2 regions of the Paenibacillus sp. 79R4 genome follow, and region 1 is predicted to be linked to the other one. Evidence: riboswitches for the same ligand, from Rfam matches in the RefSeq annotation. Region 1 holds a riboswitch; the other holds the start of a gene.
The links. Region 1 has a riboswitch for S-adenosylmethionine ahead of DMN77_RS14355 (methionine ABC transporter ATP-binding protein). Riboswitches for the same ligand answer to the same signal wherever they lie in the genome.

Region 1 (4,214 bases):
GCTATTCCCGTGAAGCGCTGGTGGCCGGCTTCCGCATTCTCGGCGAAGGCCAGCTATCATTAACCAAGTTTCTGATGCTGACGGATCAGAAGGTCGATCTGGCCGACTTCCGTCTGCTGTTGAAGACCGTGCTGGAACGCTTTGATCCGCGAAGCGATCTGTTCATCATTAACAATACTTCACATGACACACTGGACTATACAGGGCATAAGCTGAACCACGGCAGTAAAGCGATTATGATCGGGGTTGGCGAACCTGTCCGGAAGCTGCCGAAGACCTATGATGAAGGGGATCTCGCTGAGATCAGTCAAATTTCTGTCTTCCATGACGGATGTCTTGTCGTATCCGGTGCATCCTATGAGGACGAGCCGGAATTAGCTGAACGTGTTCTGGCACGTTTACGGGAACGGGGAACCGCTTGGCCGTTCGTCGTATTGGTTGACGATGCCAAGACAGTAACGTTTGATCAGACGTCATTCCTCTGGACTGTGTTCACCCGCTTCAATCCAGCGAGCGATATTTATACGGCAAGTGAGGTGCGTCAGCACCATCTCGTCTATAGTCTGCCGATCGTGATTGATGCTCGAATGAAGCCGGGGTATCCGGATGAACTGTTCCCTCGGGAGGATATTGTAAAATTAGTGGATGAGCGTTGGAAAAGCTATTTTGTATAATTGAGAAATAGCAATTGATCACTAACCGTATTTCAAAAGGTTTCGCTTTTTAGGGTCAAGAGGTCTGGATAAAGTTGGGTCTGGGAGAGAGCTGCATGCTTTTTCGGAGAAAACAACCGCGTAAACACTTGGGTTGTTTCCGGAAAAAACAAGGCGATTTGCAAGCATCCGCGTAGACCCGGCTGATTTAAGATTTGCTGTCAATTCATTCCTGATCCACTTTGCGATCAATCGCGGGATTTTTTGCACAACTTCTAGCAGGAAGCGAGGAATGTACATGCTGCGTAGCTTGCTTGGGGAGCCGCCCAGACAACCGGAGGAGAGACTGGACAAGGCGCATAAGGCGATGAAGGAGACCATCCGTATACTGCGTCGTGAAATCAAGCTTAAACAGGACCCGACACATGATTATCGCAAGCTTGAGATTTGGATTCTGGGATTGATCTCATCGCTCGATGAACTGGAGGAGTGCTTGTTCGCCTCAAGTCTGTTCCGTAAGAAGGTTACGCATGATTCGGTAGAAGACATGGAGTTGGTAGAGCGAGAGGATTATGCCCGATACGTATTTTTCTATAAAGATGGATTTATACGTGTTTTTGCGGTTTTGGACAAGCTGGGAACTGTGCTTAACGAGTTGTTTGATATGAAGATGGCCAAGATTAAGCCTCATTTTTCGTTCTTTACGGTGCTGCGTCAGCTTCAGCTCATTTCGAAGCATGCTGAATTGGGCAAAGACTTGAACGTCATCAAAAATCAATATCGCGAAGCTTTATCTGAACTTCGACGCCGCCGCAATACGGAGATCCATTATATGAACTCAGAATTGCGCGACGATTTGTGGCAACGGCACCAGGCCTTGTTTGGTAAAATCGAGCTGGAAAACCTGGACCTGCATCTCCGCGATTTGGAGCAAGGTTATCAGATGGTGTGTGAGACGCTTGGAGCGGTTTTTAGCTACACCAATCAAAGATGGAAGCAGTTGTCCGAGAGATAAAATACGTGGTGTGACGCCGAAAATGTGAACTGTGTCAAATTTCCTTTGACAAACTGTGAGAATGTTACTATACTCAGAATAGTTTCAGAAACTTAAACCTAAAATTTCATAATATTTTCTTATCTAGAGTGGCGGAGGGAAAGGCCCGATGAAGCCCGGCAACCGATTTATCCGATGTTTGGTACGATACCGGAATCGATAAATGTCATGGTGCTAATTCCTTCAAAGTCTGTTTGCTTATGGCAGGCAGGGCTTTGGCAGATGAGAAGGCATTGTCTTTACGTAAAGAGAGCCCTTTGAATCTGTGCAGGGGCTCTTTTCTTATATTTTCTGGACGATTGATGATTAACAGTGGTGAAAGAAGCGGTCAACCGCAATTCATCATTGTAGTGGGGGGCAATTCGCTATGATTGAACTCAAGCAGCTAACGAAGACTTATGGCGACAAAAAGAAGAAGACAACAGCCTTATCCGGACTTAATCTATCCGTTGGCAAAGGCGAGATATTCGGCGTGATCGGTCATTCCGGCGCGGGAAAGAGCACGCTGATCCGCTGTATCAATCTGCTGGAGCGTCCAACGGAAGGCGAAATTTGGGTCGGCGGTGTGGAGCTGACAAAGCTGAACAAGCGGGATTTGCAGGAGAAGCGGCGAAAGATCGGTATGATATTCCAGCATTTTAACTTGCTCTCTTCGGCAACAGTGTTTGATAATATCGCATTTCCGCTGACGTTGATTCATACACCGAAGCAAGAGATTGAGAAGAAGGTCAGTGAGCTGCTTGAGCTGGTCGGACTTCAGGAACATCGCAATAAATATCCTTCCCAGCTGTCGGGGGGGCAGAAGCAGCGTGTCGGTATCGCCCGGGCGCTGGCCAGCGATCCGGATGTACTGCTCTGCGATGAGGCAACTTCCGCACTTGACCCGCAGACGACGGATTCCATTCTCAAGCTGCTGCTGGATATTAATAAGAAGTTTGGCTTAACGATCATGTTAATAACCCATGAGATGCATGTAATCCAGAGCATCTGTGACCGTGTCGCTGTTATACATGCGGGTGGTATCGTCGAGGAGGGGCCGGTGGCAGAAGTATTTCTGAAGCCCAAGCATTCTGTGACGAAGGAATTCATTGATCGCGATGCCCAAGGGGAGGAAGGCTTCAAGCTGGCGGCGGCCTCGCTGGCAAGCGGATCCAAGCTGGCAAGGATCACATTCCTCGGTGCGAAGACCTATGAGTCAATTATGTCGCAAGTGGTACGTGAGACCGGCGTTAACTTCGCTATTTTGCAGGGCACGATATCGACGATCAAGGATACGCCATATGGGAAACTTACCGTATCCTTTGAGGGCAGCCATGATGATGTTAGCCGTACAATAGCACGGTTAAGAGAGCGTGAACTTGATGTGGAGGTGATGGAGTGATGTGGGGTCTTGATTTCTCGAAGATTGATTGGTCCGAGATGGGAACGGCTTCGGTGGACACGCTGCAAATGATGCTGTATTCAACTTTGTTTACGCTCATAATTGGCTTGCCGCTGGGGGTGCTGTTATATGTTTCCTCACGTTCTAATTCCACGGTATTGCAGTGGGTATACAGAGTCATGTCATTTATCGTTAATATTATCCGTTCGGTACCGTTCATCATTCTAATCGTTGCTCTAATCCCGCTCACCCGTGCCATCGTCGGAGTCTCCTCCGGTGTGCAAGGGACGATCCCTCCGCTGGTGATTGCCGCCGCCCCGTTTTTCGCTCGTCTCGTCGAGACGGCGCTGCGCGAGGTCGATCGCGGTGTGATCGAAGCTTCGCAGGCGATGGGGGCAACCCCGCTCCAGGTTATTCGCAAGGTGCTGCTGCCGGAATCACTGCCAGGCCTGCTCGCAGGGATCACGATCACAGTGGTTACCCTTGTGTCCTATACCGCGATGTCAGGGATGATTGGCGGGGGTGGCCTGGGGGACCTGGCCATCCGATATGGCTACTACCGTTATGAGAAGGAAGTTATGATCGTTTCGGTTATTTTCATGGTTGTTTTGGTGCAGGTGCTGCAAATGCTGGGCGACCGGCTGGTCATTTATTTTACGAGGAAATAAGGAATTACTAAATATATAAGCTGTTCTGTCCTTATTCAAATTAAATTATTAGGAGGTCATACTGTATGAAGAAGTGGAGTCTTACCCTGTTAACGCTTGTGTTGGTGTTGGTGGTATCTGCTTGCGGAAGCAACGGAGACAAGGGAGCGAATAATACGGCGGGCAATAGCAGCGCTGCCGGTAGTGAGAATACACAGACGGATAAGCCTGTGAAGCTGGTTGTGGGGGCGACTTCGCCTCATGCGGACATTCTTAAGCATATTGCTCCAGCGTTAAAGGAAGAAGGCATTGAGCTTGAAGTCAAGGAATTCTCTGACTACGTACAGCCAAACGTACAAGTATACGAGAAGCAGCTGGATGCGAACTATTTCCAACATCAGCCGTATCTTGACGAGCAGAACACACAGAACAACTTCGATCTGGTGTCTGTCGTAGGTGTGCATGTTGAGCCATTTGGC
Region 2 (4,214 bases), on a different contig from region 1:
TGGGTCTGTACCGCCGGATAGGTCATCAGCGATTCAACACCGCCGAGGCTCTCTGCGAAGGCAATCAATTTAAGATGTCGCAGCACGGGCTCAACATAACGGGCATCCGTCACTTTGAAAGAAAAGATTCCCGTGTTTCCGCTGCTTTGCTGATTTTGAATTTCATAGCCCGGGTGGTCTGGTAGAGCGGGATAGAATACCTCAGCCACCTGCGGATGCTTCTGCAAATATTTTGCGATCGCCAGCGCATTGCTCTGATGACGATCCATCCGCAGCGCCAGCGTCTTCATTCCTCTCATCAGCTGATAGCTATCAGAAGGGCTCAGCACAGCGCCCAGAGAATTGTGCAGGAAGAACATCTCGGCAGACAATACCTCCCCTTTGGTCACAATAATTCCGGCCAATACATCATTGTGCCCGCCCAAATATTTTGTCGCGCTATGAACTACAATGTCTGCGCCAAGCTCAAGCGGCCGCTGGAAATACGGCGTTAGCAGCGTATTATCAACGATGGTCAGCATTTGATGCTGCTTTGCCCAGCTGCCTACCTTACCGATATCGGTCACCATCATCAAAGGATTCGTCGGCGTCTCGATGAACACAGCCTTTGTATTCGGCTGACGTACGCTCTCCAGCTCATCCAGATCATTCGTGTCCACATAGGAGGCCGTGACTCCAAATTTCGTCAATATCCGTTCAAGCAGCCGATATGTACCCCCGTACAAATCAAGCGATACGATCAAGTGATCGCCTTGGGCGAACATCATAAACACCGTCTGCAGTGCCGCCATACCGGAGCTACAGGCAAACCCGGCATCTCCGCATTCCAATTCAGCCGCCGCTTGCTCAAGCACCGCCCGGGTCGGGCTCTTTGTCCGCGCATAATCGAATCCCGTGCTCTGGCCAAGTCGCGGATGACGAAACGCCGTTGCTTGGTAAATCGGATAATTCACCGCTCCCGTCACCGGTTCCTCCACCGAGCCGATTTGTGCCAGCTTACTCTCAATATGCCACTTCTTATCCATGCCGATCTTTCCCCTCATTATTTATTTATCGCAAATTAAATCTCATATACGAAATCTTTCGCCTCATCAATGTCATAAGGTGTCTCTTGATACACATAGTAATTGAGCCAATTGGAGAATAATAAGTTTGCATGAGATCTCCAGGTAGACACCGGCGTCTTGGATGGATCATCATTTGGATAGTAATGAAGCGGAAGATCGATTTCCAGCCCTTTGGCAACATCGCGGTCATATTCCCACTTCAAAGAGTCCGGGTCATATTCGGAGTGACCGGTTACGAAAATCTGCTTGCCATCCTTGGTAGCTACAAGATAAATACCAGCCTCCTCGGATTCCGCAAGCACTTCCAATTCCTCTCTAACTTCAATATCAGCTCGCAATACGTCGGTATGACGGGAATGTGGCACCTGGAACACTTCATCGAAGCCGCGCAGCAGCTTCACATGAGGTTTATTCACCGTATGAGGGAACACGCCAAAGCATTTCTGGCCCAGAGGTATTTTGCGCACGCCATAATGATGATATAAACCGGCTTGTGAAGCCCAACATATATGCAGTGTCGAAGTAACATGTGTTTTGCTCCAATCGAATATCTCCTGCAATTCCTTCCAGTAGTTCACTTCTTCGAATTCGAGCTGTTCGACCGGAGCCCCTGTAATAATCAAACCGTCAAAGCGGCGATGCCTGATTTCATCAAAAGTTTTATAGAACATTTCCAAATGCTCCGCCGATGTATTCTTCGACGTATGGGAGCTTGGATGCAAGAGCACGATATCGACCTGCAGCGGTGTATTTCCGAGCAAGCGGAGGATTTGTGTCTCCGTTGTTTCTTTTGTGGGCATAAGATTTAGTATCGCAATGCGGAGTGGCCGAATATCCTGACGATATGCCCGACTTTCATCCATCACAAAAATGTTCTCTTGATTCAATACTTCCTTGGCCGGCAAATAATCCGGGATCTTGATTGGCATAATTTCCCCACTCCTCATTTCATTGGATTTGAATACAAATCATTTGTCATCTCAAAGAGAACTTCAAAAATCCGCTTTTGATCATGTCTGCATCGAATCTTGAATTCAGCCGAATCTAAGCGCAGGCTTATGAATTCATGTTTCCTCCGGAAACATCTCAGGTGCTCGCGTACGAAATACGTACATTCCGCTCCTCAGACCCTGGCTTTATCAACTACTCCATGCTGAACACCGGATTTTTTGAACACTCATTTAATAGCCGGAGATACAACAAATGGCCTCACTCGTATAAATCGAGAAAGGCCATTGATATCTGACTGAATATACCTCTCTCATCTCTCAGAGATCATCCGCCGACAGGGCATTTGATCCTGCAAGAATTAGCACCGTGCAAAATTCGCCGGTTGCCGGGTATCATCGGGCTAGTCCCTCCACCTACTCTTGATAAGAAAAAATGTATTTTGTATTCTGTTGTTTTAAATTTGAATTTACTGATCTTATTATACATCATTTCTGCATTTTCACAAGACTTTCATTTCTTTCAGTTGATTAAATCACGAACCCCCGCCCTCGGAATGAACTTTGTCTTGAAACATTTGATGGCACAGCGTTATACTAGACAAGTGTTTTAAAATCAGGAACAAAGAGGTGAAAAATCCGAGATGGAAGGCGACCCGAGTCCGCAGAGTTATAGGATACAATCGCATAGGAAAAACGGTCAGCAGGCGACCTGTGGAATTAGCGCGGGCACTTTCTTGTCACGGAGCTTTATGTAGTGGCGCCTCTTTCGCATGTCTGCTCAACTGACGCTGTCTTTTCCTGTGCTCGACCTAAAAGAGAGCTTACCTGACGCAACAGCCAGGAAAAGGGAGTGAACTTAATATGAAAATTCGTCATGTCAAGGAAGGTGTATTCACACCTATAGAAGACGTGGAAATTACGACAACCCCTCCGGAGGAAGGGTTCTATTGGATTGATGCAGATGCCGAGGATCTCGCTCTGCTTCAGCCCCTGTTCTCTTTGCATGATCTGGCAGTGGAAGACTGCCTGTCTGAAGAAGAACAGCGGCCAAAGATTGAAACCTATGAGAATCACTATTTCATCGTTGTGAACAGCATCCGTTACGATGATGAGGAAATTTTCCTGCGTGCACTGAACGTGTTTCTTGGACGGCATTATATCATTACAGTTACCAAGCAGAAAATCAATGAACTTCGCGCGGTCAAGCCGCTTCTATGGGAGCAGGAGGTCAGTTCGCCAGACTGGTTCCTCTATCTGCTGATCGACCTTGTCGTTGATAACTACTTTACCGTTGGCGACCGGATCGAAGTGAAGATTGAAAATTTGGAAGAAGATATACTGATGCATACAAAACGTTCGCACCTGAATGAAATTATCGGTCTGCGAAGCGAAATACTATGGCTGAAGAAAGTGCTTGGCCCGCAAAAAGAAGTTATCAACATTTTAAATAAAAAAGATTTGCGGCTGATCGATGATCAATTGCAAAAATACTTTAGCGACATCTATGAGAACGCGGTAAAAATCGCTGAAAACTTCGATACGTTCCGCGAACTGGTCGGAAACTTAAGAGAAGCCTACCAGGCTTCAATCGCCAATCGGGCGAACGAAATCATGCGCGTGTTTACGGCAATTACGACGATCTTTATTCCCTTAACCCTGATAACGGGGATTTACGGAATGAACTTTGACAATATGCCTGAGCTGCATTGGAAATACAGCTACTATGTTGTACTTGGCATCATGGCCGTGCTTGGGGCCGGGATGTTCTATCTCTTCCGCAAGCGGGACTGGATTTGAACAGATAGCGAGGAATATTCACCAACGGGTTTTCCCTTGATGAATATTCCTCGTTTTTTTGAGAGGTAGTCCAAAAAGCACCCTTAAATAAGCAAGCCTGATCGAAGCCCTTCGAAGATGAGCGGCCGCGATTAAAAGATAGATTTCTTGTGATCTGGAATTATATCAGCTTCCGCTGATAACGTGCAGATTCTATAGCGCTCATCCACCTTCTCGCTGCTGAAAGTCTGACTTTTTGCACTCGACTATAGGTCAAATCACACCGCTCTTTGAACCGAACCCGCATTGCGTCTGAAAGAGAGACGAATCAGTCTCAGACGCTCATACAGTTGGTCCACTTGTTCATCCTCTGCCGCCTCTGCTCCAAATACACGCAATAACACCGGCTTAAGGAGATGAT

Region 2: another riboswitch for S-adenosylmethionine. It lies ahead of metA (homoserine O-acetyltransferase MetA); the one in region 1 lies ahead of DMN77_RS14355 (methionine ABC transporter ATP-binding protein).

The regions. Positions count from the first base shown of each region.
Region 1 is NZ_QJOT01000009.1:65,856-70,069, forward strand. It holds gene DMN77_RS14345 (UbiD family decarboxylase) at 1-674, shown strand, start outside; gene DMN77_RS14350 (Cthe_2314 family HEPN domain-containing protein) at 952-1,668, shown strand; SAM riboswitch class I at 1,785-1,936, shown strand; gene DMN77_RS14355 (methionine ABC transporter ATP-binding protein) at 2,075-3,088, shown strand; gene DMN77_RS14360 (methionine ABC transporter permease) at 3,088-3,756, shown strand; gene DMN77_RS14365 (MetQ/NlpA family ABC transporter substrate-binding protein) at 3,822-4,214, shown strand, end outside.
Region 2 is NZ_QJOT01000007.1:192,188-196,401, reverse strand. It holds gene DMN77_RS12045 (PLP-dependent transferase) at 1-1,025, opposite strand, end outside; gene metA (homoserine O-acetyltransferase MetA) at 1,061-1,996, opposite strand; SAM riboswitch class I at 2,326-2,447, opposite strand; gene corA (magnesium/cobalt transporter CorA) at 2,879-3,814, shown strand; gene DMN77_RS12030 (HRDC domain-containing protein) at 4,072-4,214, opposite strand, start outside.